Regions from separate parts of the Arthrobacter sp. EM1 genome, predicted to be linked through region 4. Evidence: riboswitches for the same ligand, from Rfam matches in the RefSeq annotation. Region 4 holds a riboswitch; each other region holds the start of a gene.
What was found. Region 4 has a riboswitch for cyclic di-AMP ahead of QI450_RS00970 (hypothetical protein). Riboswitches for the same ligand answer to the same signal wherever they lie in the genome.
Positions count from the first base shown of each region.

Region 1 (7,785 bases), 1.8 Mb from region 4:
CTCGGGAAATGGGAATCGTTCGGAAAATACGTGCTGTCCTCGCTCTCGTGTTGATCGGACTGGCGGGGACCGGTCCGGCGGCACAGGCCGTTACCGCTTCCGACATCGTTGTGGAGGACAAGGCGGGCGTACTTGACCAAAAAACCCTCCTGCCTGCAATCCGGCAGATTGATTTCTACCAGCCCACCAAGGTGGCCGTCTACACCTACAGTGGTGCGGCGTCGGATAACCTCAACGAGGAAGTCCTGCGCTTCGCCCGGTCCGAACATCCGGAATGGATCAGCGAGGACGGGCAAAAATGGGCGAACGGGCTCTATATCTTCGCCCTGGACCCGGTGGGCCGGCATGTTGGCACGTACATGGGCGAGGACCGGAAGGTCTCGCTGGATCAGCGCGAGGACATCCAGAACGCTACCAAGGAGCTCTTTCGCGATGCCCAGTGGACAACCGGCACCATCGCCGGCATCCAGCGCGGCGCCGAACTGATCAACCAGCCCTGGTACCGGTCCACAGCCTTCCTCGTCGCGGCCTGGGGTGCCGCGGCTGCCGCCGTGGCCGGCGCCGCGACCTGGCTGATCGTGCGGTGGCGGACCAGGCTCAGCAGCCGCAAGGAACAGGCTCGCGGCGACGCGAGCTACGCCAGCGTCAGCATGGACCTCCAGGTCACCGAACTGAACGCCGGCACCATCCCGGAAGCGTCCCGCTACGGCAGTACAGTGCTGGAAAAGCACCGGACCTTTATGGCGAAGTACCGCACGGCCACCGGTCTCTCCAACCAGGTCCATTCCTTGTCCGCCAGGGACCTCAGCCGCCGGCCGAACCTGAAACTGATCCGCAGCTACGCCGACGCCGCCGCCGAATTGGATGCCCTCGACGACGTTATCGCCGACACCAATGCCCTGCTCAATCGTGGCTCCGTGTGGGCGCCTGCCTGGGACCGGCAGCTCGCTCCGTTCCGCGCCGACCTCGCGGCAATTGAACAGATGCTCAGCAAGCGCAACGCCGGGGGCAACACGGCGACCGCAGCGGCCCTGCGTTCGTTCCGGGACACAAGCCACCGCGATATCGAAAGGTGGACGGCGGAACTCGCGGACGGAACCATCAGCCCTGAGACGGCCCTGGACCGGCTGCGGGACGCACGCACCCAGCTCTCCGAGCTGCTCAGGGACCACGCGGATACCGTCATCGCCGGCTACGCCAAAAACGAAAAGGAAGCCAACCTGATGCGCAAGGAAATGGAAAGCGCCCAGGCCGGCAGCAAAGCCAAGTACGGGCGTACCTACGAGCCCAGCATCCTTGGCACCGTGTACCCGGCCTACTACTTCTTCTCCGTTCCCACTTTCAACTCCGGTTTCAACACCGGTGTCAGCAGCGTCGGAAGCGCCCGCGGCGGCGGCGGCACCACCGGCTACGGCGCAAGCGGCGGAAGCTTCTCCGGGTCCGGCAGTTCATCCAGCTTCTAACGGTTCGGCCGGAATTGACCCTACCGGAGAGCCGAACTGCGGCGTACGCTCGAACTCCCGGGGTGCCGGGCAGCGAAGGAGTGATGCAATGCACAAAGTCATTCTGATGTTTCAGGTATCCCTGGACGGATTCATCGAGGGGCCGGGGCAGGACCTGAGCTGGCATCGGGTCGATGAAGAACTGCACCAACATTTTAACGAAGAGCTCCGCGGCATGGGAGCGTTTCTAGACGGCCGCGTGACGTACGAGATGATGGCCGAGTACTGGCCCACGGCCGCCCAGGACCCGTCCAGCACGGCCCCGGAGATCGAGTTCGCCGGGATCTGGCGGGACATGCCCAAGGTCGTCTACTCCAGGACCTTGTCGAAGGCCGGCTGGAATACGCAGGTGGTGCGCGAGGTCGTTCCCGGGGACGTGAGGCGGCTCAGGGAACACTCGGATGGCGACCTTGCGCTGGGCGGTGCAGAGCTCGCGGCGGCCTTCAGGCGGCTGGGGCTGATCGATGAGTACCGGATCTATGTGCACCCGGTCCTGCTTGGCCGGGGCAAGCCTTTGTTTCAGGCGGCCGATGACATCACGGCGCTCCGACTGCTGGAGAGCCGTACGTTCGGCAGCGGGGTGGTGTTGCTGCGGTATTCCCCGGAGCCTGCCTCCGGGCAGACCGAAGGCCGGTGATCCGCTGCCCCCAAGGCAACCGATCGACCGGCCTTCAGTACAGTGCCTGCGGTTGTGCTAGCCGGCGCGGACGAACGTTATGGGCCCCGTGGCGGTCAGCCAGGACAGCGGGTGGGCCATGGTGGCGTTGACACCGTTCATGCCGCCGCTGATGGCCTGGCCGTTGCCGGCGTAGATGGCAACGTGGCCGGACTGGACAATGATGTCTCCGGGCTGGGGGTCGCCGACTACCTTCCCGTAGTTCATAAAGCCCATCGGACCAATGTCACCAACCGGGATGCCGGCAGCGTTCAGGGCCTTCTCGACCATCGCGGTGCAGTCCTGCGTGATGCCGACCTGGCCGTACGCCACGGCCAGAAGGGTGGCATTGACCCCGCCGGCAGCCGGGGCAGCAACAGGAGCCGCTGCCGGCGCAGGTGCAGCCTGGACGTTGACAGTAGCCTTCGCGGCGGCAGGGGCGGCAGGGGCGGCAGGGGCGGCAGGGGCGGCCGCACGGGCCGGTGCTGCGGGGGCCGCCGGGGCCGCGACGGGCTGGGGTGCCTCGACCACTGGCGCCGGGGCAGTCTCAACGACGGGGCGTTCGAAGGTGATCTGTACAGCCGAGTCCGCCATAACCGGGGCGGCGACCGCGCCCTTGACATCGACGGAACTCGCGGGTGCGGAGTCGCGCTGGGCTGGCACGTCCGCTGCATTGGCGGCCATCGCGCCGCTGAAAACCATTCCGGAAGCGGCGGCGAAGACTGCGGCCTGACGGCCGATGGTGCGGCGGGTACTGCGAAGATCGTCGCGGTTGGGCGCGTGAGTGTTGCTGAAAGTCATTAGTTGAGCCTCTCCCAATGCCTGCGGGGTGAGCTGTCGGATTCGGATGGGAGGCACCCGGCCGCACGCGGACCCGATCATGTCGGGCCGTGCGGCTTCACCCCAAGACCCCTGGAGAACAGCGGGCCAAAAGTGGTTTCCCCGTCTCTGCCGGACGTTGCTGCGAGTTATCCCCGCGCCGCGGCAGAGTTAGGCAATCGGCTGGGGAGAGCCCGTCTCGGAGACAACAGGCACCTAACAAAGATAACGGAATGATCACAACATGTCACGTTGCGGTAACGGCGGACCGGGCTGCGGGGGCCCGCCGGCCCTTCCCGCACGCGGTCACAGGCATAGGATGTTGCCAACACCGTCCCCCGAAGCAGAGGCCCGAAAATGACCACTCCCCACGCCGCCCGGCCCGCTGTGGCAATCTGCCAGCTCAGTAACCAGCCGTTGGCGGACTTCAGTGTCAACACCGAACTGCTGGTCCTGGAAAACGGGGAAGTCCACGTTTCGACGTGGGACGCCGAGCCACGCGACGGCGGCTTCGATGTCCGCGTCCTGAATGACCGTGTGGATACCCTCGGCTTTATGGTGATCACGGATTGGGAGTTCTTCGACGAAAAGGCCTACGCCGTTGTGGAGCGCCGACCGGGCCACTCAGGGTAGCTTGCCGGCCGGGACGTCCGGGTCAGAACTCCAGCTCCGGCCGGTGCCGTTCCATCTCGGCGAGCATCAGGGCCACCGCGACGTCGGTGACCGCACTCTCGCCGTCCTGACCCGACTCCGCTCGGGGTGGCCGCGCCAGCGCCGATCGGGCGTGACGCACGAACCGGGGCCAGTCCCCTGCGCCGGTGCGGAGTGCGCGCAGCGGTGACAGCAGGGCCGCGCGGCGCAGCCAGCCGTCGGGATCCCGAATCCAACGGTCCAGGACACTGTCGGCGCGTACCCTGCCGACGACGTCGAGCCCGGCGATCAGGGGACCAACGACGTCGATGGCCAGCGGATCAACCAAGGCGCCCAGCCGGGCACTCCGCACAAATCCCTCGATCCGGGTCAGGTCCGTATTGGTCAGCACGCCCACTTTTGACTGCAGCAGCACAACGGCGGCGAGGCGGCGTTCAAAGACCGGCACGTCCCACAGCTCGGAGCCCAGGGCGGTGATGTCATCATGGGTCAGTCCTGGATGGCGGCGGAGGGTGTCACGGACGGTTCCGCGGACGGCTCCGACCGATGCACCGTAGTACCGGTGATTGCTGCCGTGCCTGGCCTCAGCGTCCTCGGCTCGGCTCCACGAGGACTCGCGCTGGAGGGCCGCGTCAATAGCATCACCCGCATAGCTCATGGGGATATTCTCCCGCAGACCCTGGGCTGTTGATGATCCGGACCGCCAGGGCGAGCCAACGGGCCCCGCTGCTCAGGACTCCTTGGGCCGGACAACGAGCACAGGGCAGGGCGCGTGATTGATGATCTGTGTTGCCACCGATCCCAGGTGCAGCCCGGGGAATCCGCCGTGACCACGGGCCCCCACGATAACGAGGTCGGCAGCCTTGGCGGCGTCGAGCAATGCAGACGCCGCCGAATCGCCGTGAACGACTTCTCCACTGGCTGCCACGCCCTGGCTTTCAGCAGTCTCCAGGGCAGCAGCCTGCAACGTCTCGGCTGCGCGTCGGGGGGAGTCCTCTGCCACAACTTCGCCGGCGGCCGTTTCCAAAAGTGCCGGGTACCAGGCGAGCGGGGGCTTGCTCCAGGCGGTGATGAGGCGAATCCGGCCATTGCGGCGCTTTGCCTCATCCACGGCCCAGTTCAGTGCACTGTCCGAGTTCTCTGAGCCGTCAAAACCAACCACAATGACAAACGGGCCTGTACTGGTCATGTCTTTTCCATTCTCTAGATTCAGTGGGCGAGGTGGGCGAGTCGGTCGTGGCGGGAGCGAAAGCCGGTGCCAGTGGCCTAGACCTCGACGGCGGGTTTCGGCCCCTTCGCAAAGGCTGCCTGGCCCACGTGCTGGAGGCAATCGGCAAGGGTGCTGACCAGCCGCGCCCCAAGGGTGACGGGCGGGTCCCAGCGGGTATCGACAATGCGGTCGAAGTCCTTGTCGCCGAGGGATTCCAGGAACTGCACGGTCTGCTTGTGAACCGCTTCATAGTATTCCGCCAGGAGCTCCGGGGAGGCTTTCACCGCGTCGACCTGGTCCGAAGTATGGCGGTATCCGGTGTCTTTGGCAGCCAAGGGCAGATCAAAACGATCCGCAAACCCCTCCGCAATCCAGACCTGTTCCAGTCCTGCCGCAGCGGCGAGTTGCGCGTCCTCCACCCGGCTGAGATGCCAGATCAGCCAAGCCATCGAGTTTCCGGTGCCCGCTGGCCGACGGAGGAGGGCCGTACCGTCACACCCGTCAAGGGTGTCTGCCACGGTTTCACGGAGCCGGCCGAAGGCGTCCAGCAGCAGTTCGTTGGGTTTCATCGAGTCCCCTCATCGAGTAGCGTCGCTCCGCCCCATGCTTGCACGGAGAACACTCCCCCGGATAGGGCCGAATCGATCCTAAGTCCGGCCTGATCTTCGATCCTGCGTCCCGCCTTCAGCACACGCCTTCAGCACACCGCCTTCAGCACACGCCGTCAGCACACCTCCGCCGTGCGAACGTATTCAGGAGAGCAGCGCCTGCACCGTCACGTAGCTTGCGACCAGCAGAACCAGGACGCCGAAACTTCGCTTCAGGACTTTGTCCGGGATCCTGGTCCCGAGCCTGCCGGCAAGGAGGGACGTGACCATGGCCGCGCCGGCGAAGGCGGACGTCACGGCCCAGTCGATCTGCAGGTCCCCGAGGTGTGCAGCAAAGCCGGCCACCGAGTTGATCACGATGATCACCAGTGAGGTGCCAACGGTCACAGCCATCGGCAGGCCCAGGACAAGGGTCAGGGCGGGGACGATCAGGAAGCCGCCCCCCACTCCGAGGAGACCGGTCAGGAACCCCACGACGGCACCGGTGGCGATTGCCTTGGGCAGGCAGCTGCGCCAGTTGACGCCTCCGCCGGGCAAGGCGCAGGAACCGCCGGACGCCTTGGACGGAAGCATCATCCGGATCCCGGCGAGGACCATAATGGCGGCGAAGGCGAGCAGCAAAACCTTCGGGTCGAGGAGCCGGTTAACGAAAGCACCAAGATACGCGGTAGCCGTGCCGGCTGCGCCGATGATAAGAGCCAGCCGCCAGTTCACACCGCCCCGCAGCCGGGGCAACACCGCGACGGCGGAGGATGCTCCGACCACAACCAGCGACGTCGGGATTGCCGCACTCAGCGGCAGCCCCACCCCGTAGACGAGGGCGGGGACGGCCAGGATGGACCCGCCGCCGCCAACCAAGCCCAGCAGGCCGCCGACGATCAGTCCGAACGCCGCCGCGGTGATGATCACGCCTTGATGCCCAGGTTCTGCAGCGCCTGGTGTGCGGTGGGCTCATTGACCGAACGGTTCCAGGGCATCTTGGAAAGCATCTGGCCCATGGCGCAGCTGTTGGTCGCAGCCGAGAACGTCAGCCCGGCGCCAATGCCGCCGGCGAGCAGGCCCAGTTTCGGCGAGAGGAACCTGCTGCCCACCACACTGGCCAAGACCAGGGATCCGGCTGTCATCCGGACCTGGCGTTCCATGGCCCAGGTGCTTTTGCCCTTGACTACGTTGCCGCCGGCGGCAGCGAAGGCAGGAACCCCGCCGGCCAGCACGCTGGCGCTGCCCAGGCCAACGGCGTCGAGGTACTTTCGGGCCTGTTCGGCCCGGCTTCCGGACTGGCACACCAGGACCACGCGGGTGCCCATCTTGGTGGCAAACTCTTCAGTATGTTCACTGAGCATGGGCAGCGGAACATGGTAAGAGCCCTTGATATGCAAGGAATCAAACTCGGCGCCGCTGCGAACATCGATCACCATCAGGTCATCGTGGTTGTCCTCCCAGTCCTTCAGGGTGGACGCGTCAATGGTCTGCGGCGCGGGGCGGGCTGAGGCGGTGTTGGGTGCGATAGTCATAATCTCTTTCGGTCTGGCTTGGGCGGTTCCGGCGGTTGGGCGCGGAAGCGGAGGGTGGCCTGGCAGCTCAAAACTGGGAACGATGCCCCGGCACACCCGTAAGGGGTCAGCCTGTGGGGAGTCCGGCCGCGGTCCAGTCCAGCATCCCGCCGGTCATTGTGAAGGAAGTAAAGCCGGCCGCTGCCAACTGCTCGGCGGCGGCTTCGCTACGCCGGCCACTGCGGCAGACGGCAACCACACGGCGGGATTTGTCCAACTCCCCCAGCCGGGCCGGCAATTCACCCAGTGGGATGTGCTTGGCTCCGGCGATCATGCCGGATGCAACTTCATCGGCCTCGCGAACATCCACAATCTGGATGTCGCTGTCCTTCTGGAGGTGGTCGCTAAGCTGCTGGGAGGTCATGTCCATGGGGTTGCACCTTTCGGGATGCTGGTACGGCTACGTGGCGAATCCGGCCCTATACAACATACCCCTCGGGGTATGTGGTTTCAAATTTCAGGCCCGGGTCCGGGCCGATCCCCTCGGCATCGACGTCCCGGGAGGCGCCGGCACCTCAGGCCAGGCGCAGGAACAATCCTCGTATTTCCTCAAGTGTGAGTTGCTGGCCCGCCGCGCCGTCGGGAGTTGTTGCCTCAGGTTCAGGCGGCGCCCCGGCGAGGCACTCGCCCATCGCTGCCGAAATGAGCTCGAAACCCGCCTTGTCCAAGGCGCCGCGGACAGCCGAGAGCTGGGTGACTACACTCCCGCAATCGGGCCCGGACTCGACGGCGGCAATCAGGGCTGCGAGCTGCCCGTGGGCCCTTTTGAGCCGGTTGACAGTCCGGC
Region 1 covers NZ_CP124836.1:1,994,625-2,002,409, forward strand. Annotated here, with positions in the region: gene QI450_RS09125 (DUF5129 domain-containing protein) at 9-1,463, shown strand; gene QI450_RS09130 (dihydrofolate reductase family protein) at 1,552-2,139, shown strand; gene QI450_RS09135 (hypothetical protein) at 2,197-2,958, opposite strand; cyclic di-AMP (ydaO/yuaA leader) riboswitch at 2,963-3,161, opposite strand; gene QI450_RS09140 (hypothetical protein) at 3,334-3,609, shown strand; gene QI450_RS09145 (DNA alkylation repair protein) at 3,632-4,285, opposite strand; gene QI450_RS09150 (universal stress protein) at 4,358-4,816, opposite strand; gene QI450_RS09155 (DinB family protein) at 4,894-5,406, opposite strand; gene QI450_RS09160 (sulfite exporter TauE/SafE family protein) at 5,590-6,354, opposite strand; gene QI450_RS09165 (rhodanese-like domain-containing protein) at 6,351-6,959, opposite strand; gene QI450_RS09170 (rhodanese-like domain-containing protein) at 7,066-7,368, opposite strand; gene QI450_RS09175 (metal-sensitive transcriptional regulator) at 7,514-7,785, opposite strand, start outside.
Region 1: it holds a riboswitch for cyclic di-AMP, as region 4 does, so the genes downstream of both, QI450_RS09135 (hypothetical protein) here and QI450_RS00970 (hypothetical protein) in region 4, are expected to answer to the same signal.

Region 2 (7,785 bases), 1.1 Mb from region 4:
GCGCTGCTGGCCTTTGCCTACTGCCTGGGCCTGGGCATACCTTTCGCACTTGCCGCCCTGGGCCTGAACTGGGTCAGTACCGCCCTGGCCTTCGTCCGCCGGCACATCCGGGTCGTCAATATAGCCGGTGCCGCCATGCTCATCATCCTGGGCATACTCATGGTGACCGGGCTCTGGGTGAAGTGGATCTATCAGCTCCAGAACCTCTCCGGCACCTTCCTCACCCCCATCTGAAAACTTCAGCCGGCTCACGGCCACTCATTAAGGAATCCAACATGACCACCTACACCCGCCACCACCTTGACCGTCGCCGCTTCCTGGGCCTGTCCATAGCAACAGCCGCCGCCGCGGCCCTTGCCGCGTGTTCGAACACCCAGAGCGCCCCCGCCATGCCCAACAGGATCATGCCCACCGACCCGCTCGTCGCCGAGCACGAAGCCCGCAGGGCGTTCACCGGAAAAACCGTCTCCCAGGCCCTGACCGCCGGATCCGTCCAGGCAACTGTCGCCGGGAAGCCCGTCGCCACATGGGGTTACAACGGAGGAATCAGCGCACCCACCATCCGTGCCACCGCAGGTGACCGGCTCCAGGTTGCGCTGGCCAACCAGCTCAAGGACCCGACGAGTATCCACTGGCACGGACTCGCGCTGCGCAACGACCAGGACGGCGTCCCGGGCGTTACCCAGGACGCCGTCGCGGCCGGCGCCGGGTTCAGCTACGATTTCCGTCTCCCCCACCCCGGCACCTACTGGTACCACTCCCACGTGGAAATGCAGCGCGAACGTGCCCTCTACGGGGCACTGATCATCGAGGACCCGGCAGAAAAACTCGTCTACGACCGGGACTGGGTCATCGTGCTCGACGACTGGATGGACGGCATCACCGGCACCCCGGATGAAGTCCTGAAAGAGCTCTCCGGCGGCATGTCGATGTCTGGGACGTCCATGCCCGGCATGGACAACGGGTCCATGTCCGGGTCCGCGGGCTCAGCGTCTCCCTCCCCCTCCGGCGGATCGATGGGGACGGGGATGAAGCACATGCTGATGGGCTCCCGCAGCGACTTCCTCGGCGGCGACGCCGGGGACGTCAGCTACCCGTTCCACCTCTTCAACGCCAAGGCCCCGGACGAAGCGGAGATCCTGACGGCCACGGCGGGGCAGGTCATCCGGCTGCGGATCATCAATGCCGCAGGAGACACCGCCTACCGCGTCGGAATCCCCGGCCAGAAAATCACCCTCACCCACACCGACGGGTTCCCCGTCCAGCACCAGGACGTCGACGCCGTCGTGCTCGGCATGGGTGAACGCATCGACGCCCTCCTCACCGTCAAAGAAGGGTTCACCCCCGTGATGGCGCTCCCCGAAGGCAAAGCCGGGCAGGGACTGGGCTTCATCAGCACCGGTACCGGCAAACAGCCCCTTCCCGCCACCCTGCCGGGCACGTTGGAGGGCACCGTCGTGGACGGCGGGCAGCTCAAAGCTGACCCCGCCGTCACCCTGGCGGCTAAAACCCCGGACCGCACCCACGAACTCCACCTCACCGGCGGCATGATGAAGTACGACTGGGGCATCAACGGGGCCCGCTTCAACATAGACAAGCCGTTCGAGAACGCTTTTGAGATCAAAGCCGGCGAACGCGTCGCGGTGAAATTTATCAACGACACCGACATGTGGCACCCCATGCACGTCCACGGCCACACGTTCCAGGTCGGGGACGGCGGGGCACGCAAAGACACCGTCATCGTCCGTGCCAAACAGGCCGTCACGGTGATCTTCGACGCCGACAACCCCGGCCAGTGGCTCACCCACTGCCACAACGCTTACCATGCCGAGCGCGGCATGATGGGCGTCTTCTCGTACATCAAATAAGGGACACCGACCATGAACACCCCTGCCGCGACAGAACTATTCTTCCCCTCCCCCGCCGTCAGTGCCTTCCAGCTAGGTCCGCTGACCATACGCTTCTACGCCCTCGCCATCCTGGCCGGCATCGTAGTCGGCGTCTGGCTTACCGCCCGCCGGCTCCGGGCCCGCGGCGGCACCACGTCCCAGACCCTGGACATCGTGGCCTGGGCGGTCCCCTTCGGCATCGTCGGCGGCCGGCTCTACCACGTCATCACCGACAACCAGCTCTACTTCGGACCCGGTAAAGACCCCTGGGGTGCGCTGCGAATCTGGGAAGGCGGCCTCGGAATCTGGGGAGCCGTCGCCCTCGGGCTCGTCGGCGCCGGGATAGGCGCCCGCCGTGCCGGTGTCCCCTTCGCCGCGTTCGCGGACGCGGCCGCCCCGGGGCTGCTCCTGGCCCAGGGTCTGGGCCGCTGGGGCAATTGGTTCAACAACGAACTCTACGGCGGGCCCACGGACCTGCCGTGGAAACTCCAGATCCACGCCATGGACCAAGCCACCGGCCAGGCGCTGACCGGAGCCGACGGCGCTCCGCAGGTCTTGGGATTTTTTGAGCCGACGTTTCTTTACGAATCGCTGTGGTGCCTGGCCGCAGCGTCGCTGCTGATGTTCCTGGACCGGCGCTACACACTCGGTGCCGGATCCGTGTTCGCCCTCTACACCGCCCTCTACACCGCCGGGCGCTTCGCCTTCGAACTGATGCGCTCCGACCCCGCCAACCTGATCCTGGGCCTGCGCGTGAACACGTGGGTCTCCGGGCTGCTCTTCCTCGCCGGCCTGGCACTCTTCCAGAGACTCAGGACCCCTCCCCGCTCCGCCGTCCCACCCGCACCCGTCCTCAGGCAGGACTCTGAGGCGCCCGGCAAAGGAATCCCTGCATGAGTAACGCCAGCAAACGGCCCTCAGAACACCAGGCAATCGTCGCCGCCATCCGCGGCCGGCAGCAAGCTAAACAGCGTCGGTTCAATATCCTCGTCTACGGCGGTTTCGGCCTGGTCCTCGCCGCCATCATCACCGCGGTCGCCGTCGTCGTTGCCGGGTCAGTGCAGCAGCGGAACGCGGCCGCCGAAGCGGCCAAAAGACCCATCGACGGGATCCAGGCCTTCGCCAATCTCTCCCGTAACCACGTCCAGGAGGCCGTCGACTACCCGCAGCAGCCCGGCGTCGGAGGAGACCACTCCTCCGTCTGGACGAACTGCGGCATCTACACCGATCCGGTCAACGAACAGCGCGCCGTCCATTCCCTGGAACACGGGGCCGTCTGGATCACCTACAAGCCCGGGCTGCCGGCGGCCGACGTCGCGAAACTCACCGACCTTGCCAAGGCCAAGCCGTATGTCCTGCTCAGCCCGGACAAAGCCCAGAGCGCCCCGGTCACAGCGACCGCCTGGGGCGCCCAGGTGGTGGTCCAGGACGCCGGGGACCCGCGCATCCCCGCGTTCATTGGCGCGTACGCCCAATCCCCGAAAGCACCGGAACCCGGCGCCGCCTGCACCGGCGGAACCAACGGCTAAGCACGACGCCCGGCACGCAAAGGAAACTCCATGAAGAAGCACCACAAGCCCGAACCCGCGGCGGACCCCGCGTCCTGCTATCGCCGGCACCGGCGGCTCGTCCGGATCGGACAGGTCCTCATGGCCGCCGGCGCACTGGTCGCCATCAGCCACTGGATCGCCCACCTCGCACCCACAGGGCAGGGGCCGGGCATCACCGAGGACATATTCGTTGGCTACCCCACCGGCGGGGTGCTGATCCTCATCGGCGCCGTCATCGCCGGACGCACCGAACCCAAGAAGCGCTGAGCATGCCTCCGTGGGACGTTGTCCTGTCATCGTGGACCCTGAACTGGCCGGCCCTGGCACTCCTGGTCCCCGCCGCCGGGCTGTATGCCCGCGGCCTCCGCGCAGCCAGGCGCCGCGGGATCCACTGGCCGAGGCGGCGGACACTGACCTTCTACGTCCTGGGTCTGGGCAGCTTCGCGGCGCTCAGTTTCGGGTTCACCGGCGTCTACAGCCACGACCTGCGCTGGGTCTTCACCCTTAAGATCACCTCATACCTGTTCATCGTCCCGCTCCTGGTCACCGCGGGCAAACCACTGACCCTTGCCAGGGAAACGCTGGGACCGGCCGGGGCGCGACGGCTCCGGATATTCCTGGGGCACCCGGTGATGCGTTCGCTGAGCAACACCGTCGTGGCCGCGCTGCTGGGTCTGGGAATGTTCGCCCTCTTCCTGACCCCCCTGTTCCATCCCCTAAGAACCGAACCCCTCTGGGACCTCGTCCTGACCGTTCTGGTGCCCCTAACAGGGATGCTGATGGTGGTGCCGATCATCGAAGACCAGTCGGCCAAGGCCGTCAGCGCGCTGATCATCGTCGAATTCATCTACGTGTTCATCGAACTCGTCGCCGATGCCGTGCCCGGGATCCTGATGAGGATCAGTCCACAAATCCTGGACGGGGCAACCCAGGCCCTCACCGGGCATCAGGGCTGGCTTCCCGGACCGCTGCGGGACCAGCAGCTCGCCGGAGACCTGCTGTGGTTCCTGGCCGAAATCGTCGATGTGCCCCTGATCATCCTGATGTTCGTCAGGTTCGCCCGCAGCGACCGGAACGAGGCGACCTCCTTCGACAGCCTCACCAACGAACAGCTCGAGGCGCTGAACCGCGAACACCTCAGTGGTCCGCACGCACCCCGCAGCTGGCGCGATGCGTAGGGCCCTCTGCGCCCCGATTGTCCGGGGAACCGCGGAAAGCCCGCTCAGATGAACGCGGCGGGATTGACCGTCTGGCCGTTGACCATAACCTCGAAATGGAGGTGGCATCCGGTGGAGTTCCCGGTCGTCCCCACACCGGCGATCAGCGCGCCCGCGGTTACGACCTGCCCGACGGAGACACCGATGCTCGCCAGGTGGTTATACGTGGATTTCAAGCCGTTGCCGTGGTCCACAACGATCCTGTTTCCGCCGCCGTACTGGCTCCAACCCGCCTCGAGCACCGTTCCAGCACCGGCGGCGAAGACCGCGGTGGAACACGGCCCGGTTAAGTCGATCCCGGTATGCCACTCACCGGATGCCCCGGTCAGCGGGTTGACCCTGAGACCAAAGGGGGAACTGACATTCACGGAGGACAACGGAGCCCGCAACCCCGTGCCTGGAACGGACGCCGGAGCCGGGCCAGCCCCCGGACCGGTCGTTATCGGAGCCCCGGCCGACTGGGCGATTGGTGCAGGTGAAGCCTTCGGTGCTGGTAAGGAGCGGACGGCGGGCCGTTCAAAGGCGAGGCCGGCGCCTGCGGCCGCCGTGACCGCTGGCTGTTCAGCTGCCGTTGCCGAGGCGGCCGGGCGTTCCCGGGCGGCGTTCAGGCGGTCCGGATCGGCCTGCGCTGCGGAGAGCACCGTCATGGCAATCAGCCCCGTGACTGTCGCGGCGGCGCCAAATCGCTGCCCACGACTTCCCCAGACGGCGGGCGGAAGGACGGCTGCCCTGCGGCGGCGCTTGGCGGGTGAGGACGCGGCAACAGCGCGGCGGCGACCGTGTATACGGTGGGAAGGCAAAACGCGAGTCCTCTCGGCGCCGGCGAAGTTAGCTGTCGGATTCGGACGAGTGTGCTGTCCGGCCCGCTCCGCCAGCCGCCGCCGCACAGGCGTGTACTCACAGAGCCGGCTCAACCCCAAGGCGCACGATGGCGCCGTTGGTGAGTCCTCCGCCCCCGCCAGAAGACTGAAAGTTCATGGACCGCCGGCGGGGCGTGGCGAAGCGGCCTCACGCATACCCGTGAGGGGTATGTATTGCGTCAACCCTATCCGACCTGGCCTCGAAGTTACAATTCCGTTATCAAAGGATAGTCATGCATAAACCAAGCCGCCGGACACCGCCGGCCCCCGCTCCCCGGGCCCTTGAGGCATTGCCGGGTTTCTCCCGGCGCCGCCTTCTTTCATCAGCTCTTCTGGGCGCACTGGCCGCCCCGGTGCTCGTAGGATGCGCCTCCGGGGACCCCCTCGCCCAGCAGGCCAAAGCCGGTGACAACAAAAACTACATCGCCGGGGACGGCTCCGTGACCGAATACGCCGACGCCGAGCGGAAACCACCGGTGGTAGTAACCGGCGAACAGTACGACGGAACGGTCGTTAACTCCGGTGACTGGGCCGGAAAAGTGATCGTCCTGAACTTCTGGTACGCCGCGTGCGCCCCGTGCCGGCTCGAAGCTCCCCGGCTGGAAGCACTCTGGAACGAGTTCCAACCACAGAATGTCCTCTTCTACGGCGTGAACGTCCGCGACGAGGAAGCCGCCGCTGTCGCCTTCGAGCGGACCTTCGGAATCACCTACCCCAGCATGCAGGACAAAAACGGGGGCATCCTGCTGGCCATGACCCAGTACGTACCGCCGCAGGCCGTCCCGACCACCCTCGTCCTCGACAAACAGGGACGGGTCGCCGCCAGGATCCTCGGCCTGGCCGATCAAAGCATCCTCAAATCCCTCATCGCCGCCGCCGTGGCCGGCGGCTAGCCCGGAATCGTTTGCTCCAGGAATGCGGGGGAAGGAAGCGCGTGGGAGATCGGCAGGTCCTGGTGAAGATGTCCGAGTTAGCGGGTCGTTGGCCTCCAAGTGCCGCAGAGTTATTGTGGAGGCGGCGGCCGGCCCCAGCCCGCCGCTCACGTCACCACCAGCGACAGGAGAAGCACAATGAGCCATCACATCAGTGCGATGCTTGAGGCCCACCCGACGGAGCCGGGCTCCATCGAGAGGAACAAACTCGCCGAATGCATCACTGCATGCTTTCAATGTGCCCAGGCCTGTACGGCCTGCGCTGACGCCTGCCTGGGCGAGCACATGGTCGCGGATCTGATCACTTGCATCCGCACGGATCTGGACTGCGCTGACATCTGTGGCGCGACCGGCAGCGTCCTGTCCCGCCAGACAGGAACCAACGAGGGCATCCTCCGAGCGGTTCTTGAGGCCTGCCGTGCTGCCTGCGGCGCCTGCGCCGACGAATGCGAGCGGCACGCGGACATGCACGAGCACTGCAGGATCTGCGCCGAGGCGTGCCGTCGGTGCGAAGCCGCCTGCACAGAACTCCTGGCAGCCCTGGCCTGAGCATCACCGATACGCGCAGAAGTCCGAAAGCATGGCAACCCGCGGGTCTGAACTTTGCGCCCACGACAGATCCGGTCGGAACTTCACCTTCAGCCCGGACAAGGCCAGCGATGCCCGGACAGGGCCGGAGATGAACAAGACTAGCCAGTTCCGGTGTCCCGGTGGTGTTTCCGTGGCCAAATTCGGCTGCCCAAACGTTGGTCTGGAGTAACGCCTGCGCTGGCGGCGTTCACCGGGTGAAGCCCTTAGTCTGCGGTGTCGCCGGCATCTCCGGCGTCACTGAGCTGCCCGCGGTAGCGAACACGCCGGATCCGCCGTGTCATGGACACCATAAGCAGAATGACGGCGGTGACCATGAAGGCCGTCATCACGAAGCCAAGAAGCCCGGGCGTAATCTGGTCAGCAGTCAAGCCAGCACGAAGGCCCCCATCGCCCGGGGACGGCGACGGCGACACAGTCAGGACCGTGAGTCCGCGGGCCAGGAACACGGCCATCAATCTCGACCCCACAGCAGATTGTCTCCCGATGCCGGGTCATGCCAAAAAGCAGGAGCGGGTTGGCGGCGTGTGCGGGTACTTCCAGAGCCGGTGCTCATGACGGAGTGTCCTTGTCGGTTGTAGAGACGTGAATCAGGATCCTGGCTTGTCCCGCTGTCGCCTCCCGGAGAGCCAGCTGGGTTGGGCTCCGGGCATACGGAAACAATACCGGTCAGCCGGCGTGAGCGAGGACGACACAGACAGCGCTACTTCGTTACTGCATCGTAGATGCGCGCCCGCGGGTTCAAAACG
Region 2 covers NZ_CP124836.1:1,269,040-1,276,824, reverse strand. Annotated here, with positions in the region: gene QI450_RS05715 (cytochrome c biogenesis protein CcdA) at 1-234, shown strand, start outside; gene QI450_RS05710 (multicopper oxidase family protein) at 276-1,868, shown strand; gene lgt (prolipoprotein diacylglyceryl transferase) at 1,881-2,786, shown strand; gene QI450_RS05700 (DUF3105 domain-containing protein) at 2,783-3,418, shown strand; gene QI450_RS05695 (hypothetical protein) at 3,449-3,706, shown strand; gene QI450_RS05690 (cytochrome c oxidase assembly protein) at 3,709-4,617, shown strand; gene QI450_RS05685 (M23 family metallopeptidase) at 4,662-5,456, opposite strand; cyclic di-AMP (ydaO/yuaA leader) riboswitch at 5,462-5,638, opposite strand; gene QI450_RS05680 (TlpA disulfide reductase family protein) at 5,750-6,409, shown strand; gene QI450_RS05675 (four-helix bundle copper-binding protein) at 6,587-6,997, shown strand; gene QI450_RS05670 (hypothetical protein) at 7,243-7,506, opposite strand.
Region 2: it holds a riboswitch for cyclic di-AMP, as region 4 does, so the genes downstream of both, QI450_RS05685 (M23 family metallopeptidase) here and QI450_RS00970 (hypothetical protein) in region 4, are expected to answer to the same signal.

Region 3 (7,785 bases), 170 kb from region 4:
TGAAATGTGAGGACTTGTGCACGGCCTCAATGGAGTCCGTGCCGCAAATGCCGCAGGAACTGGAGGTGTAGACGTTCCGTCCGGTGGCCGGGCGGACGACGTCGGGTCTCAGCTGGGCCTCCACAACGTTGAAGGTCTGGACGCCGTTTTCATCCTCCCCGGCACAAAACCGCAGCGAAACCAGCTGCTCATGGTTCCAGATGACCCCTTCGGAGACGAGGAAACCCGCCACGAGGTCAAAGTCGTTGCCCGGCGTCCGCATGGTGACGGAAAAGGACAGGCTGTCGATCCGGATCTCCAGCGGCTCTTCGACGGCGAGCACGTCTTCACGGTGACGGACCGGAAATTCGAGGGCCTGGGGGGATCCGTCCAGGACATATTTGTGCACCTTGCGGCGTTGCGTAACGCGGCCCATCAGGTCTTCCTAACCAACATAGTTCCATCATGGCAAGCGCCGGGCCGGGAGGCCAGCGCGTCTTCAACACCGGGCGTCAACCCAGCAGTTCACTCCAGTCCACGGGCCCGCCGGTGCCCACCGGCTTCCTGGCAGGCCGCCTGGGCGCAGGCTTGTCCTTCGCCGCGGCGGGGTCCGGCAGGGGTGCACCCCAGGGCAGCGCGAAGGCAGGAACGGTTTCCCCCAGCTGTGCGCCGTGCGGCGGGACCACCAGCACGCCGTCGGCGGCGGCCAGTCCGCGCATCATTCCCGGGCCGGTGTGCTGCGCCGGTGATGCCATGCCGTAGAGCAGCCGGAACGGCATCAGCCGGGTCCGGCCGGGGTCCGCTTCGAGGGTGGCGCCGCAGGGCACTGCCGTGACGGGCGGAACCGGCCGGTGCCCCAGCGCTGCCAGGAGCGGAGCGCCGATGGTTGATAGTGCCATCATGGCCGCCAGCGGGTTGCCCGGCAGCCCGATGATGAACCTGCCATCCGGCAGCTCGGCCAGCACGGCCGGATGTCCGGGTCGCATGGCGATCCCGTCGATCAGCAGGCGGCCGCCCAGCTCGGCCACCGAACGGCGCAGGTGGTCGGTCGCTGACATGCCGGTGCCGCCCGTGGTGATGACGACGTCGGCGGGCAGCAGCTCAGCGCCTGAGGACTCGTGGTGCAGCCCGGCAGCAGCCCCCGGGCTGTCCTCCGGTGGGTCGGTGTCTTCGAGTGCGCTGAGCCATTCGGTGTAGCTGTCGCCAATCTTCGTTTCGCCGGTACAGATCCCCCCGAGCATTTCCACCACGCCTGCCAGCTGGGGACCGAAGGTGTCGCGCACTTTCCCCGGCTCCGGAATCCCGGCTGCCAGCACCTCGGATCCGGTAAATACCAGCCGGACCACGGCTTGGCCCTGCACCGGGAGGCTGTCGTGGCCAGCCAGGGCGGCAAGGGCCAGGTGCGCAGGGTTGAGCAGGGTACCGCCCTTAATCAGCAGCGCGCCAGCGGCGGCTTCCTCCCCTGCTTTCCGGATGTGCTCGCCGTTTCGCGGCTCGCCGGGCTTCGCAGCTCCACCGAGCTTTAGGACCGGAAGCCCATCCTCGTCGGCAACAATGGTGCCGCTTTCGCTGCGCAGCACAGCCTTCGCCCCGGCCGGGATCAGCCCGCCGGTAACAATCGGGCTTGCTTGGTGCGGAGCCAGCCGCTGGCCTGGTTCGGCAAGGATCCACGGTCCGCTTCCATTGACGGACCAGCCATCCATGGCTGAGGACGCGTAATGCGGCATGTCCACGAGCGCTTCCACATCAGCGGCCAGGGTCCGCCCCAGAGCGGCACGGAGGGCCACGGGAGCGGCGGGGACGGGGGTTGCACAGGTGAAGGCGAGCTCCCGGGCTTCCTGCCAGGTGTGGGCCAAGTGCCGATGCGGCCTGGCTTCCGCCGCATCGGTCCTGACTGCTGGACGGTCCGCGGCCTCACCGGCCTCACCGGCGTCCACCCCGGCCAGGGGGCCGCTGAGCCCGGGCTCGGGCACTTCCCCCGCTCCAACTGCACTGCCCCTAAGGGGTGCAGTGGTCATGCGTCGGATGCTTCGTTGGCTGCGTAGTCCTTGGCGAGTTTGCGGGCCACGGCCATCGCAGCCTGCATCGAGACGGCATCCGTGGCCTGGCCGGAACCGGAGGCCAGGCCCGCGGCAAAGCCGGCGATGAAGGTCGTTAGGGGGGCCGCGGGGCGCACCACTGAGTGCGCCGCGACCCCTGCCAGGGACAGGACCTCGTTGATGTCAATTTCGACGCCGTCCAGTTCCAGGGCCTGGAGCAGGGCGCGGCACCACTCTTCCAGAGTTTCATCCTGGCTTTTCACCGTTTGCCTCCAAGTTTGAGTTCAGCCGGGGAGCCCCGGGCCGGATGCCGGGTTGTCGGCTGTCGCGGGTATGGCACCGGCCGGTTCGCTTACCCCTAACGCGGCGGCATCGCCCCACGTGTCCACATCATCGGTAGACCCCTGGGGGACGTTGACTTCCCGCACCTCCAGCCTAGCAAGAAGGGCGAACACGGACGCGTTTTCGAGCGCGCCGCGCTGCGAAGCCTCCGCGGCGCAACGTAAAAGCACAGTTGTGCCATATAGACCGACAAGCGGCTGCCGCCGACCCTCCGCCGAGACGGCCATCAGGCCATCACCAGGCGGTGCTTCCGCCGCTGCGTCCAGCAGCGCCTGGACGGCGGCACCTGCCCCGGGCATGTCAACGGCCAGGACAAGGGTGTACGGGGCCCGGGGCCGGGCGCCGCGGCTGCGTTCCAGCGCAGCCAGGCCTTCGGCGACGGCGGCGGCCGGTCCGGCAAAGGGCGGGTCCTCGCGGCAGCGCACCACACCTCGGGGCAGCGGTCCCGGGTCGGGCCCCACGACGGCTACAGCCACCGCGCCCCGCGCAGAACGCAGGGCACCCTCCAGGAGGGTGGCGCCGTCGTGGATCAGTCCGGACTTGGGGACACCTCCGAGCCGGGAGGACCGGCCCCCGGCGAGAATAACAGCATCGAATTCCACCGGCCCAGCCTAGCGCCCTCCAGGCCCGCCACCGAAGCCCACGACCGGGTCCGAGCCAACGCCGGCCGGATTCAGGCAGCGGATTCCGGCAGCAGGAAAGGGTCCCAGGCCGGTGTTGGTTTCTCCAGCTCTTTGATTTGCCAGATGGTGCCCCTCGGTGGTGCCGGGCTGAACCCGAGCTTCCAACCCATCTCCGCCGGGGTGTGGTCCCCTTTGGCGTTGTTGCACCGCAGGCAGGCAGCAACCAGGTTCTCCCAGGAATCCGCGCCGCCCCTTGATTTGGGCTGGACATGGTCGATGGTGTGCGCGGCTTTGCCGCAGTAGGCGCACCGGTGTCCGTCCCGGCGGAGCACACCGCGGCGGCTCACCGCCGTAGTGGTGTTGTACCGGGGCCTGATATACCGGTTCAGCAGTATCACTGACGGCCGGCCCAGCACATCCTGCGGCCCAACCACAGGTTCGCCGCCTTCCGCCACAACACTGGCCTTCCCGGTCAGCACAAGGACAAGCGCCCGGCGGAAGGTCACCACCGCCAGCGGCTCATATCCAGCATTAAGAACGAGAGTGCGCATCCGCATACCTCTTCACGGCCGCACCCGCCAGGGGCACGAGGGCCGGCTGCCCTGTGCATGGTCGGGCTATGGATCGACAAAACAAGAGTAAACACGGACATGGCAATTCGCCGAATCTTTTTTGCTCTCCCCTGCCCGTGTCGGCCGAAGTTCACGGATCGGCAACACAAAGGACCCCCGCCGTTTGGCGGGGGTCCTTTGTGTTGCTAAAGCTGCTGTCTTAGCCGCCGACGCGGATGAAGACCGGGCCGGAGCCGACGTTGACCGTCTGCAGGGAGGTGGTTCCACCGTTCCAGCCGCCGTGAACGGCCATGCCGTTGCCGACGTAGACGGCGATGTGGGCCATGCCGGCGCCACCGTTCTGGTAGTAGGCAAGATCGCCCGGCTGTGCCTCGGCGGCGCTCACCGTGCGGCCGAGGGACAGGTAACCTGCCGGCCAGCCGTGGTAGTTGATGCCTGCGGCAGCGAGCGCGTTCGTGGCCAGTGCGGTGCAGTCCTGGCTTACACCGAGCTGGGCATAAGCTGCAGCGGCGATCGTTGCGCCCATGCCGCTGGCGACGGCCGGCGCCTTGGAAACGGCTGCTACCGCGGTGCCGGTGGCGGCAGTTGCGGCAGCAGCGACCTGGGTACCGGCCGCTTTGGCAGCAGGCGTTTCCTGGACCTTCACAACGGGCTTCGGGGCCTCAACAACCGGAGCCGGGGTGGTGGTGACGGCCGGCTTCTCGAAGGAGATCGCGATAGTGGAAGCAGCCGAGATGGCAGCCGGGGTGCTCGACTGGACGTCGAGTGTGGAAGCGGAGGCGGATTCGCGCTGAACGTTGGCCTCAGCAGCGTTGGCTGCGATACCGCTGGTCAGGACGAGGCCGGAAGCAGCAGCGATGACTGCGGCCTGGCGACCCATGCCGCCGGCGTTGCCGCCGACAGCCTTGGCAATGACGGCCAGCGAGTTGGTCTTGGTGACCTCGGCGCGATGCCGTGCGTTTGCACGAGTAGTCATTAAGTTCTCTCTTTCGTGTTCCTGGTCCGCGCTTTTAGGCGCGGGCTGAGGACGCTCCGGCATCTTGGGGGTACGCCGGATCGCCCCGAAAATGGGTTACTTAGCGAAGGGTGTACTGCGAAGACGCGCCAAAAGCGGCAACCGTGTGGCCTGCGGTCCGGGCACCGGCAAGGCCGGCGCGATCATTGGATTCCAGCGGGCTCGAAAGAGCAGCGCAAGCGCGGTGAAGCGCGGAATTTTGGCGTGTATGCACGAAAGTAGCCTCTCCCAATGCCTGCGAGGTGAGCTGTCGGATTCGGATGGGAGTCACCCGGCCGCGCTGCTTCCTGGGAAGCTTTGCGACTTAACCCCAAGGCCTTCTTGCGAAGACCAAAATTGGTTCCCCCGCCCCTGCCAGACGATGTCATGCGAACGGACCTTGAGCGGTGGCAGAGCTAGGCAATCCACTCAAGAGCGCCAACTTCGAAAAAGTTGGCGTAGCTCAAACTTTACAGCAGTTGGACCCTAATGTCACATTCGGATCACGGCGTGTCCCCAGAATGCGAGAGTGTTCCCTCAACTTTTCAGAGCCATCCGGTCGGGTCGACGACTTCGCCGTTGACCATAACCTCGAAGTGGAGGTGGCAGCCGGTGGAGGCGCCGGTGGTACCGCTAAGAGCCACAACATCCCCGCGGGAGACCTGCTGGCCCACCTTCACGCTGGCGGAGGACAGGTGGTTGTAGGTGGTCTCCAGGCCGTTGCCGTGGTCGATCACCACGCGGTTACCACCGCCGTAGGGGTGCCAGCCGGTGAATGTCACGGTGCCGCTCGCGGCAGCGTGGACGACGGTGCCGCACTGCGCCGAGTAGTCCTGCCCGCGGTGGAACTCGCCCGAGCCTCCGGTGATGGGGCTGACGCGGTAGCCAAACGGCGACGCCGTGACCATCTGGTCCAGCGGCGCCCCAAGGCTGCCTGCGGAGGCCGCCCGGGTGATCGAGCCGGCGGACTGTGCACTGAGTAACTGCTTGAGCTTTCCGTCCGGATCGCCCTTGGTGGTTACGGCAGTGCGGCTGAAGTCGATCTTGGCCTCTGCTGCTGTCACATCCGGCTGCACGACTGCCGGGCTGGCTGCCGCGCCGGAGCCGGCGTCAGTGGCCAGAACAGGGCCAGTCGCGGGAACTGTGACGGTGAGGGCCAAGCCCGCAGCGGCCAGTGCAATACCCGCCTTTTGCCCTACACCGCTTGCGGCGGCAAAATCCGTTACTTGGCGGAAGGGGCTGCGGCGATCCCTGCGCGCGTCACGGTGCGCGTCGCGCGGACGCTCTGCCGTGATGGCAGCGGCGGGACGCGGCTCCGAGGCAGGGCCGCTCGCACGACGGCGGCCCTTGGCGGTCTGGGTGGTCAACAACGGTTCCTCTCTGGAGAGCCTGCGGAGTTAGCTGTCGGATTCGGGTCAGAGAGATCAACGACCCGGTCCGCCGTGGCAAGCAATCACGCACAGGGGCATCCGATGGATTCCGTGTTTGTGGGTACTTGCCGCTGACGGTCTTCACCCCAAGGCCGCTAAACAGCCAAAAGTGGTTCCCCCGCCCCTGCCAGGAGATGATTCTGCGACTGTTCCGCTGGCAGGGCTCGGCTTCGGATCAGATAACGCTTTGGTATCGGTACTAGTCTCCAACTATAGGCGATTAAGCCGTCCAGAGATAAATCCGTTATCAGCTTGTGGACAACTCTCGGATGGCCCCGGGCTGTCGCGGCAACCTCAGGAACCGATGGTTACAAAGACGTGGGCCGCGACCTCAGGCGGTAGTTCAAGGGCACCTTCGATGTCAGGAACGCGCACCGAAATGTACTCCCCCACGCGCTCCAGGGATACCAGGGCGCCGGGGCGGATGCCGCCTTCATCGAGCTGGACCAGCAGTTCCGGCTCCACTTGGATGGGCTCGGCCAGCCGGTTGACCCTGACACTGGAATCAGGACCATAGCCGGCCATGGCTTCGAGCAGATTCACGACGCCGTCAGGGTTGGGGTCGGCGGGCAGGCCGCCCAGTTCCGCCAGACCCGGGATCGGATTGCCATAGGGCGAGACGGTGGGATGGTTGAGAAGTTCGAAGATCCGCCGCTCCACCCGTTCGCTCATCACATGTTCCCAGCGGCAGGCCTCCTCATGGACGTAGGCCCAGTCGAGTCCGATGACGTCGGCCAGCAGCCGCTCGGCAAGCCGGTGCTTGCGCATGACTTCGATGGCGCGCTTCCGGCCAACCCCGGTCAGTTCAAGGTGGCGGTCTCCGGAGACAACCACAAGCCCGTCGCGTTCCATCCGGCCGACGGTCTGGGAAACAGTGGGACCGGAGTGGCGCAGCCGTTCGGCGATGCGGGCGCGAAGGGCGACGATGTTCTCTTCTTCAAGTTCCAGAATGGTCCGAAGATACATCTCGGTTGTATCGATCAGATCCGTCATTCAGCTCAGCTCCTCGAGCGCCGTCCTTGCGTGATTTCCACCGTACCGTGCGCTGCCGGCAACCTGGCGGGCTCCGCCGTACGTTCGCAGGCCAGCTTAGCCTAATTTGAGTTACTCCGGATAATCTCAATGACCGGACTGTGACGGTCCCTTTTGCCTCCCCCGCGGGACAGTCAGGCAGAATGAAACAACAGGCTCCGCCGCAGCCACCCTGCCGGGCCGTCACCCGAGCCACCCGTAGTACCAGCCGAAAATTGGAGCCACTGTGAGCGACACCAGCATCACGATTCCCGCAAACCTCCTTCCAAAGGACGGCCGGTTCGGCGCCGGGCCGTCCAAGGTCCGCCCGGAACAGATGGCGGCACTCGCCGCGGCGACAAAGCTGCTGGGCACGTCGCACCGCCAGGCGCCGGTCAAGAACCTGGTCGGGTCGGTCCGGAACGGGCTCAGCGCGTTCTTCCGCGCACCTGAGGGCTATGAGGTCATCCTGGGCGTCGGCGGATCAACCGCGTTCTGGGATATTGCCAGCTTCGGCCTGGTGGAGAACAAGGCACAGCACTTGTCCTTTGGCGAGTTTGGCTCCAAGTTCGCTGCCGCAACCAACAAGGCACCGTTCCTGGCCGATTCCGCCATCATCAAGTCGGAGCCGGGCACCCGTCCGCAAGCCCGGGCCGAAGCCGGCGTCGACGTTTACGCGTGGCCGCAGAATGAGACGTCCACCGGCGTCGCGGCTCCGGTGCGGCGCGTCGAAGGCGCCGATGAGGGTTCGCTCGTCCTGGTGGACGCAACGTCAGCTGCCGGCGGACTGGACGT
Region 3 covers NZ_CP124836.1:361,502-369,286, reverse strand. Annotated here, with positions in the region: gene fdhD (formate dehydrogenase accessory sulfurtransferase FdhD) at 1-415, opposite strand, end outside; gene QI450_RS01750 (molybdopterin-binding protein) at 492-1,997, opposite strand; gene QI450_RS01745 (DUF6457 domain-containing protein) at 1,994-2,281, opposite strand; gene QI450_RS01740 (NTP transferase domain-containing protein) at 2,303-2,962, opposite strand; gene QI450_RS01735 (HNH endonuclease) at 3,034-3,534, opposite strand; gene QI450_RS01730 (NlpC/P60 family protein) at 3,755-4,531, opposite strand; cyclic di-AMP (ydaO/yuaA leader) riboswitch at 4,789-4,947, opposite strand; gene QI450_RS01725 (M23 family metallopeptidase) at 5,095-5,916, opposite strand; cyclic di-AMP (ydaO/yuaA leader) riboswitch at 5,921-6,159, opposite strand; gene QI450_RS01720 (metal-dependent transcriptional regulator) at 6,274-6,972, opposite strand; gene serC (phosphoserine transaminase) at 7,238-7,785, shown strand, end outside.
Region 3: it holds a riboswitch for cyclic di-AMP, as region 4 does, so the genes downstream of both, QI450_RS01730 (NlpC/P60 family protein) here and QI450_RS00970 (hypothetical protein) in region 4, are expected to answer to the same signal.

Region 4 (7,785 bases):
GGCCAGATCGACGATGACGAAGCCCGCACCGAACTGATCCGTCGCTACCTCGGCTGGACCGGAGGGGCCACGTTCAAGCAGTCACAATGGTTCACGGCTTTTACAGTGGCCCAGAGCAAGGCGGCGCTTGCGGCAGCGGGCGCGGCGGAAGTAGCCACTGCCGCCGGCGAGGCGCTGTGGATGCTGCCCGCGGACGTCGGGCGCCTAGCGGCCTTCGAGGAGCCAGCCGGCGAGCAGATCCAGCTGCTCGCCGGAACCGACTCACTGACGCTCTTGCGGCGCAACGCGGCGGAAATGCTGGCCGAGGAGGACCGGCACCTGATAACAAGGGGTTCGCTTGCCCTTCAGGCGGACCTTCCGGATCACCCGATTTTCGACCGGGGCCGGATCATCGGACTCTGGCAGTACGATCCCGGGAAGGAACGGATCGTGCCGTGGCTGTTCCACCGGCCTACGGCTGCCGTGATCCGGCGGATCGCCGAAGTTCAGGAGTGGATCCGTGCGGACTTGGGCGACTTTCGCGCCTTCAGCCTCGACTCGCCGGCCACCCGGCAAAAGCGCATCGACGGCCTGGCGGCAGCCGCAACCGGCTCCAGCTAGTGTGCGGAAGCGGTGAAGAGGACCCGGCCGGGCTTAGCTGCCGCGGTGCCCGGCAAAAAAATCCCGCAGCAGCGCCGCACTTTCGGACTCCCTGATCCCGCCATACACTTCCACCCAGTGGTTGAGCCGGCGCTCGCGGAGGATGTCGAAGACGGAGCCGGCGGCCCCGGCCTTCTCGTCCCACGCTCCGAATACCACGCGCGGAATCCGGGCCAACACCACGGCCCCGGCACACATGGCGCAAGGCTCCAGGGTCACCACCAGGGTGCAGTCCGCCAAACGCCAGCCGTCCCCGCCGTTCCGGCCCCGCGAATCAGGCTCCTGCAGCCGCGCGGCAGCCGCCCGGATGGCTACCATCTCGGCGTGCGCCGTCGGGTCCCCGAGGGCCTCGCGTTCATTGCGGCCGCGGCCGAGCACCGTACCGTCCGGACCGATGACAACGGCGCCGATCGGTACGTCCGCAGTGGCCAGTGCGGCACGAGCGTCCTCAAGGGCCAGGCCCATCCAATCGGCATGGCGGGGGTGCGGGGAAGTCATGGCTCAATGATAGTTTCGACAGTAAGCAAGCTGTGCAGCCCGGCTGCCCGGCACGACATTCGGGAGAAACCGTGAAGACCGGGACAGAGCGCTGGTTGACCCGCCGTTGGGGTAAATGGGTGGTGCCCTACGCGGCGCTGTGGGCCACGATGCTGATCGGCGGTGTGGTGGTGCTGGTCCTGGCCCTGCTAAGCGCCGAGGTCTACGACAACGTGGTGGACGACGCCGGCCTGGCCAACCTGGACAAGCCCACCCTCGGGATGATGGAACAGTTGCGCAGTCCCGCCCTCGACTCGTTCGTCACGGGATTCACCAATATCGGCGGCGGGATCGGGATGCCCATCCTGGCCAGCCTGCTTACGGCGGCGCTCATCTGGGCCAGCCGGACCTGGCGGCCGCTGATCCTGATCGGAGGCGCCGCCGCGGTCTCTGTGACGGCAACCGCCATCGGCAAGAAACTGATCGGCCGGACCCGCCCGGACCACACCGACGCCGTGCCGCCTTATGAGTCATCGCCGTCGTTCCCCAGCGGCCACACGCTCAATACCACTGTGGTGATCGGCCTGGTGGTGTACCTCGCATGCCTGCAGATCACACGCACCATCGCCCGGGTGGGCCTGATAGCGGCCGGCGCGGTCTTCATCTTCGCGATGGGAATGAGCCGGGTCTATCTGGGCCACCACTGGATGACCGATGTAATCTTCGGCTGGATTCTGGGCCTGGCATGGGTCGGGATAGTGATCCTGGCCCACCGGCTCTTCCACGTCCTGCGGCACCGCGAACAGGCCGGTCCAGCCCCGACGTTTGACAACGAGGTCCACCTTAACGCCGACGCCACCGGCGGCAGCACTGCGGGTGAGGAGCGCGACGCCGGCGCCCCCGGTCCCACGGGCAGGACCCCATCCGCCGGGTGATAGTTTTGACCCATGCGCACTTTCGTTGTGGACCACCCGCTGGTCGCCCATAAACTCACCGTTCTGCGGGACAAAAACACCCCGTCCCCGGTCTTCCGCCAGCTCACCGAGGAGCTCGTCACGCTCCTGGCGTATGAGGCCACCCGCGATGTCCGCACCCAACCGGTGACCATCGAGACGCCGGTCAGCACCACAGTTGGCACCGCCTTCACCAAACCGACTCCGTTGGTTGTCCCCATCCTGCGAGCCGGCCTCGGCATGCTCGAGGGCATGACCAAGCTGGTCCCCACCGCTGAGGTCGGTTTCCTGGGCATGGCCCGCGACGAAGAAACCCTGGACATCATCACGTACGCCGAGCGCCTCCCCGAGGACCTCACGGACCGGCAGATCTTCGTCCTGGACCCCATGCTTGCCACCGGCGGGACGTTGCGCGAGGCCATCAAGTTCCTCTTCAAGCGCGGCGCCTCCGATGTCACCTGCATCTGCCTGCTGGCCGCGCCGGAAGGCCTGGCGAAGCTGGAAGAAGAGCTGGCTGACGCCAACGTCACGATCGTGCTTGCTTCGATCGACGAGAAGCTCAACGAGAAGTCCTATATCGTCCCGGGTCTGGGCGACGCCGGCGACCGTCTCTACGGTGTGGCCGGCTGAGCCAGCGCCCGGCAGCAACACCGGCGCGGCGGACCTTCCCACCAGTGGGGGCCCGGCCTGCCGGGAAACTCAACACGGGACTGGCCTGAGCCCATGGACTGGAAACTCGAACTCATTTTAGTTCCCGTATCCGATGCCGGGCTCGGGCTGCTCGATCGCGTTCGGTGAGGGCCCCAGCGATGCACCGCCGGGTACGGCACCGACCCTGCAACTCGTGGTCAGCGACATTCAGGCCGCCCACAAGCAGCTCAAGGACAACGGCGTGGACGGCAGCGGCGTCGATGTCCAGGACTGGGGACATTTCCTCTACTTTGCCGATCCCGACGGCAACAAGTGGGCGGTGCAACAGCTCACGGCACGGTCAACCGGCTCCGGACAGCCAAGGGATCCGGAACATCCGGTTGGTACGCGGCAAGATGGGACGATGACTTCAGTTACCGGCACCGCGCTTCCGACCGCCTTCACCGTCCGGGCGGTGCTTTTTGACATGGACGGGACTCTCGTTGATTCCACCGCAGCGGTGGAACAGGTCTGGGGGGAGTTTGCTGCCCGCTATGGTCTGGACCTTGCCGAGATCCTGCGCACCTCCCATGGCGTTCAGGCAGCGGACACGGTGCGGCGCTTCGCGCCGGCGGGAGCCGACGTCGCGGCCCTCACCGCGGAACTGGGTGCCATGGAACGCGCCAGGACTGCCGGCATCGTGGCATTGCCGGGCGCTGCCGGGTTGCTGCGCCTGCTGCCGGCGGACGCCGTCGCCCTGGTGACATCGGCGGACCGGCTGCTGGCAGACATTCGGATGGCCGCCGCCGGTCTTGCCTTGCCCGCCACCGCCGTGACAGCAGATCTCGTCGGCCGCGGTAAGCCACACCCGGAAGGCTACCTGCGCGCGGCCGAACTGCTCGGAGTGGACCCGGCGGACGCTGTGGTTTTCGAGGACGCGCCGGCCGGCATCGCCGCCGGCCTGGCTGCCGGGATGCGGACGGTGGCGGTAGGCCCGAACCCCGGCGAACTGCCCGACGGCGTGCTGCGCATCGCCGATTACTCAGCCGTCTTGTGCGAGGTCGGGGTCGACGACGCCGGCCGCAGCATCATCTCTTTCCGGCTGTGAAACCGTGGCCCCGTTTCGAAGGGCCGGTGCCTCCGCCGCAGCTCAGTACCAGTTGTTCGCGTAGTGGAAGTTCAGCGCCCCGCACGGTGAGCCGTAGCGTTCCTGGACGTAGTTCAGTCCCCAGTTGATCTGCGTCCGGTAATTCGTGAGGTAGTCGGCGCCTGCGCTGGCCATCTTCTCGGCCGGGAGGGACTGAACCACGCCGTAGGCGCCGCTGCTCGGGTTGGTGGCAGTAGTCTTCCAGTCAGACTCCTTGGTCCAGAGTTTGACCAGGCACTGCATCTGGCCGGCGTCCCAGCCGTGGGCACCCAGTTGGCTGGCCGCATAAGCCTGCGCTCCGGCGGGATCGTCAACGGCAACAGGAACCGGCGCGGGCTCCGGCGCCGGTGCGGCGGCGGGGGCCGGTAACTCGGCAGGCTTAACCTCGGCGACCGGGGCCGGGGTATCGGCCGGCGGGCTGACGGTCTGGTTCGCCACCAGGACGCGTTCAAAGTCGAGGTGCTGCAGCGGATCCGCGCTGACTGCCGATTTTGTGGCGCTGCTGGCGCTGCTGGCGTTGCGGGTGGCTGTCTCCGACGCTTGGCCGGCGGCGCCGGCTCCCACGAGCACTGCACACGCCGCTGCGACAACTGCCGCCCGGCGGCCGGTGGAGCCCAGGCCGGTGGTGAACCGGGACAGGGCCGACGCCGGTTTGGCGGGCTCGGCGCGGTGTCGCGACGGCTTGGAGCGCCTCTTTACATCGCCCTCAGGGCGTGTTTGTACCGTGAATTCAGTCATGGTCGCCTCTCAACGCCTGCGGAGTTAGCTGTCGGGTTCGGATGAGGTCACCCGGCCGCACGGAATCTCACGTGACGGCTTCACCCCAAGGGCGCAATGTGCAGAAATGCCCGGGAACTCTGGGTCCCCCGCCTCTGCCTAATCCAGCGGAATCCGGGAGGCGGCAGAGTTTGGCGTGCATCCGGATATGCGGTCCGAGTGATGACCGCACGCTAAAAACGGTACAGGACCGGAACGCCAATGTCACATTTCGATAACAGGAGCGGCGGGTTCGGCGCGGCGGATTGCTTCGCGGATTAGCTGGAGCGGCGGGGTGTCCGGTCCTCGGCCGGAGCGTCCGGCAGCCGAACGGTGAACTCGGTCCGGCCCGGCACCGACGTTACGCTGACAGTGCCGCCATGGGCTTCGACAATCGACTGCACAATTGACAATCCCAGCCCGCTGGTGCCCTCAGACGACGCGGCAGTTCGGGCCGGGCCGGCAGCCGCGGCGGCGAGGGGTGAGTCCGCACCCGGTGCGGACGGCAGCCGGTGTGCGCGCAGCGGCACGAGCGGGCGCGGCCGGCCGGATACCGGCGTTGTACCGGTTGCAGGATTCCTGCGCGACGCATCCGCGCGCGTAAACCTCGAAAAGACCCGGTCCACGAACTCCGGGGCGATCCCGGGGCCGTTGTCCGTTACGGTCATCACGGCGGTGCCGTCGGGAGCCCGCTGCACAGCTGTCACCACGGTGGTGCCGGTTCCAGTGTGCTTGCGTGCGTTGGAGAGCAGGTTGGCCAGAACCTGGTGGAGCTGGGTCGTGTCGCCGCGGACCACCACCGGCTCCGCTGGGAGCTCCAAGTGCCATACCCGGTCCGGTGCCATCACTTTTTCGTCGCTCACCGTCTCGATGGCCAGCTGGGTGAGGTCCACGTCGCTGAGGCGGAGCGGCCGGCCCTCGTCCAGCCGGGCAAGCAGGAGCAGATCCTCCACCAGGGTGGTCATCCGCTCGGACTGGCTCTGCACCCGGGCCAGGGACTTCTCGCCGTCTGGGGTGAAGTGTTCGGTCATCCGCATCAGTTCGGTGTACCCGCGGATCGCCGTCAGGGGTGTGCGCAGCTCGTGCGAGGCGTCTGCGACAAACTGGCGGACCTTCATTTCGCTCTTCTGCCGGGCTTCGAGTGCGTTGGATACATTGTCCAGCATCAGGTTCAGGGCGTGGCCAACACTGCCCACCTCGGTGCCGGGATGTGCTGCGGATGCGGGCACCCGCATGGCAAGTCCGACTTCTCCGGCGTCGAGGGGGAGGCGGGACACTTTCGTGGCCACCTCGGAGAGCTGATCGAGCGGCTTCATGGTGCGGCGAATCAACGCCGTGCCGGCGAGGCCAATGACAACAAGGCCGCCCGCAGAGACAAGCACCATAGTCCAAACCAAAGAGGCCAGCGTGTTCAATTTCTCGGTGAGCGGCAGCCCGGTCACGATCACGCCGCCGTCCGGGGCCGTGAAGGCTACCAGCCGGTAGGCCCCGGCGGAAAGAGATCGGTTGACCGGCTCGCTGCTCGCAGGGAGCGACAGGAGAGCTGCGTTGTCCTCCCTGGTCAGGGACTTTCGGGTGGCGTCTTCGGCGAGGAAACCGGCGCCGCGTACCGAGCCGGCCACGATCCTGGCGTTAAGGGTCCCGATTCCCTGGCCCCGGGCCTCAAGGGGGTCGGCGCGGCCGCCGGTGCGGCCAAACTCGCGGGCACGGTCCGCGGCTTGCGCGAGTTGTGTGTCGAGCTGCCTGGTCAGGAAGGAATCCATCGAGGCGTAACTGACTAGGCCGACAGCACCGCAGATCGCCACCAGAAGGGCCATGGCAACCAGAACAAGCCGGGTGCGCAGGTGCCAGCTGGAAGGGGTGTGCCACACGGGTCCGGCGGGGCCGGCCCTGCCGGAACGGACAGGCACGATTCAGTCCGCCGGCTTCAGGACATAGCCGGCGCCGCGGACCGTGTGGATCATTGGCGGGTGGACGGCGTCGACCTTTTTGCGGAGGTAGGAGATGTAGAGCTCCACGATGTTGGCCTGCCCGCCAAAGTCGTAGTCCCAGACACGGTCCAGGATTTGGGCTTTGCTGACGACCCGTTTCGGGTTCTCCATGAGGTAGCGCAGCAGCTCGAACTGGGTGGCCGTGAGGTGGAGCTCGTCACCTGCGCGCCGCACTTCCCGTGTGTCGATGTTCAAGACAAGGTCCCCGACGACGAGTTCGGCCGTATCCATTGCTGCCACCCCGGACCGCTGGACCAGCCGGTGCAGGCGGAGCAACACTTCCTCCATGCTGAACGGCTTAGTCACGTAGTCGTCGCCGCCGGCAGCCAGCCCGGTGATGCGGTCCTGGACGTCGTCCTTTGCCGTCAGGAACAAGGCCGGTAGCTCCGGCGCGAAGGCCCGGATCCTGCCGAGGAGCTCGACGCCGTCGAACCCGGGCAGCATCACGTCGAGCACCAGGACGTCGGGCCGGAATTCCCGGGCGAGCTTCATGGCCTCCGGTCCGTCGGCGGCGACAGCCACCGACCAGCCCGCCATTCGCAGGCCCATGCTCATCAGCTCGGAGAGGCTCGGTTCATCGTCCACTACCAGGGCGCGGATGGGGGAGCCGTCCGGATGGCTCAGCTGCGGGAGGTTGTTGGTCATGGAGTGCGAGGTGGCCATGGGACAACTCTCCGATCTGCCGGTTAGCTACGCCTTTGGTGATCCTGTGCGGCACCTGTGAATCCCACCCTAGCGAGCTGGAGAGGAGACTGCCCACGGCAGCGTCCTGCTGATGCGGTCGCCAAGATAAGCCGCTGGGCGGTCGCCAAGCTGCGTGATCCCGGGTCCGGGCGCTTCCCGGCAGCAGGATGACCACCAGGTGGGACGGCAGCCCCGCGTGGAGTGGCGGCCCAGTAGTCACTCAACTCGCCAGCAAAGAATTATGCATGCTCGTTGTCTCGATTTGCCGAATAGGATTCGCAAAAGGCGGCATTTGCTTACTGATCGTAAAATCTGTTGCTCGACTCGCCCTCTTGGCCGAAGCGTGATCCGCGCCACATTGTGGATATTCGTCTCAGAATGTGGAATCCAGGAGCCTTTGTTACTTGCAAGTTTTCATTGTTACGTTGCACACTTCAATTGTGAACAAGAACTCAACAGCACCTGCAGCCGCAGTTTCCTGGATCAGCGCACCCGCTGACGCAGGGAA
Region 4 covers NZ_CP124836.1:195,339-203,123, forward strand. Annotated here, with positions in the region: gene QI450_RS00945 (crosslink repair DNA glycosylase YcaQ family protein) at 1-600, shown strand, start outside; gene QI450_RS00950 (nucleoside deaminase) at 634-1,137, opposite strand; gene QI450_RS00955 (phosphatase PAP2 family protein) at 1,287-2,051, shown strand; gene upp (uracil phosphoribosyltransferase) at 2,064-2,699, shown strand; partial or broken gene QI450_RS18070 (VOC family protein) at 2,793-3,051, shown strand; gene QI450_RS00965 (HAD-IA family hydrolase) at 3,124-3,807, shown strand; gene QI450_RS00970 (hypothetical protein) at 3,850-4,584, opposite strand; cyclic di-AMP (ydaO/yuaA leader) riboswitch at 4,584-4,770, opposite strand; gene QI450_RS00975 (HAMP domain-containing sensor histidine kinase) at 4,881-6,512, opposite strand; gene QI450_RS00980 (response regulator transcription factor) at 6,516-7,256, opposite strand.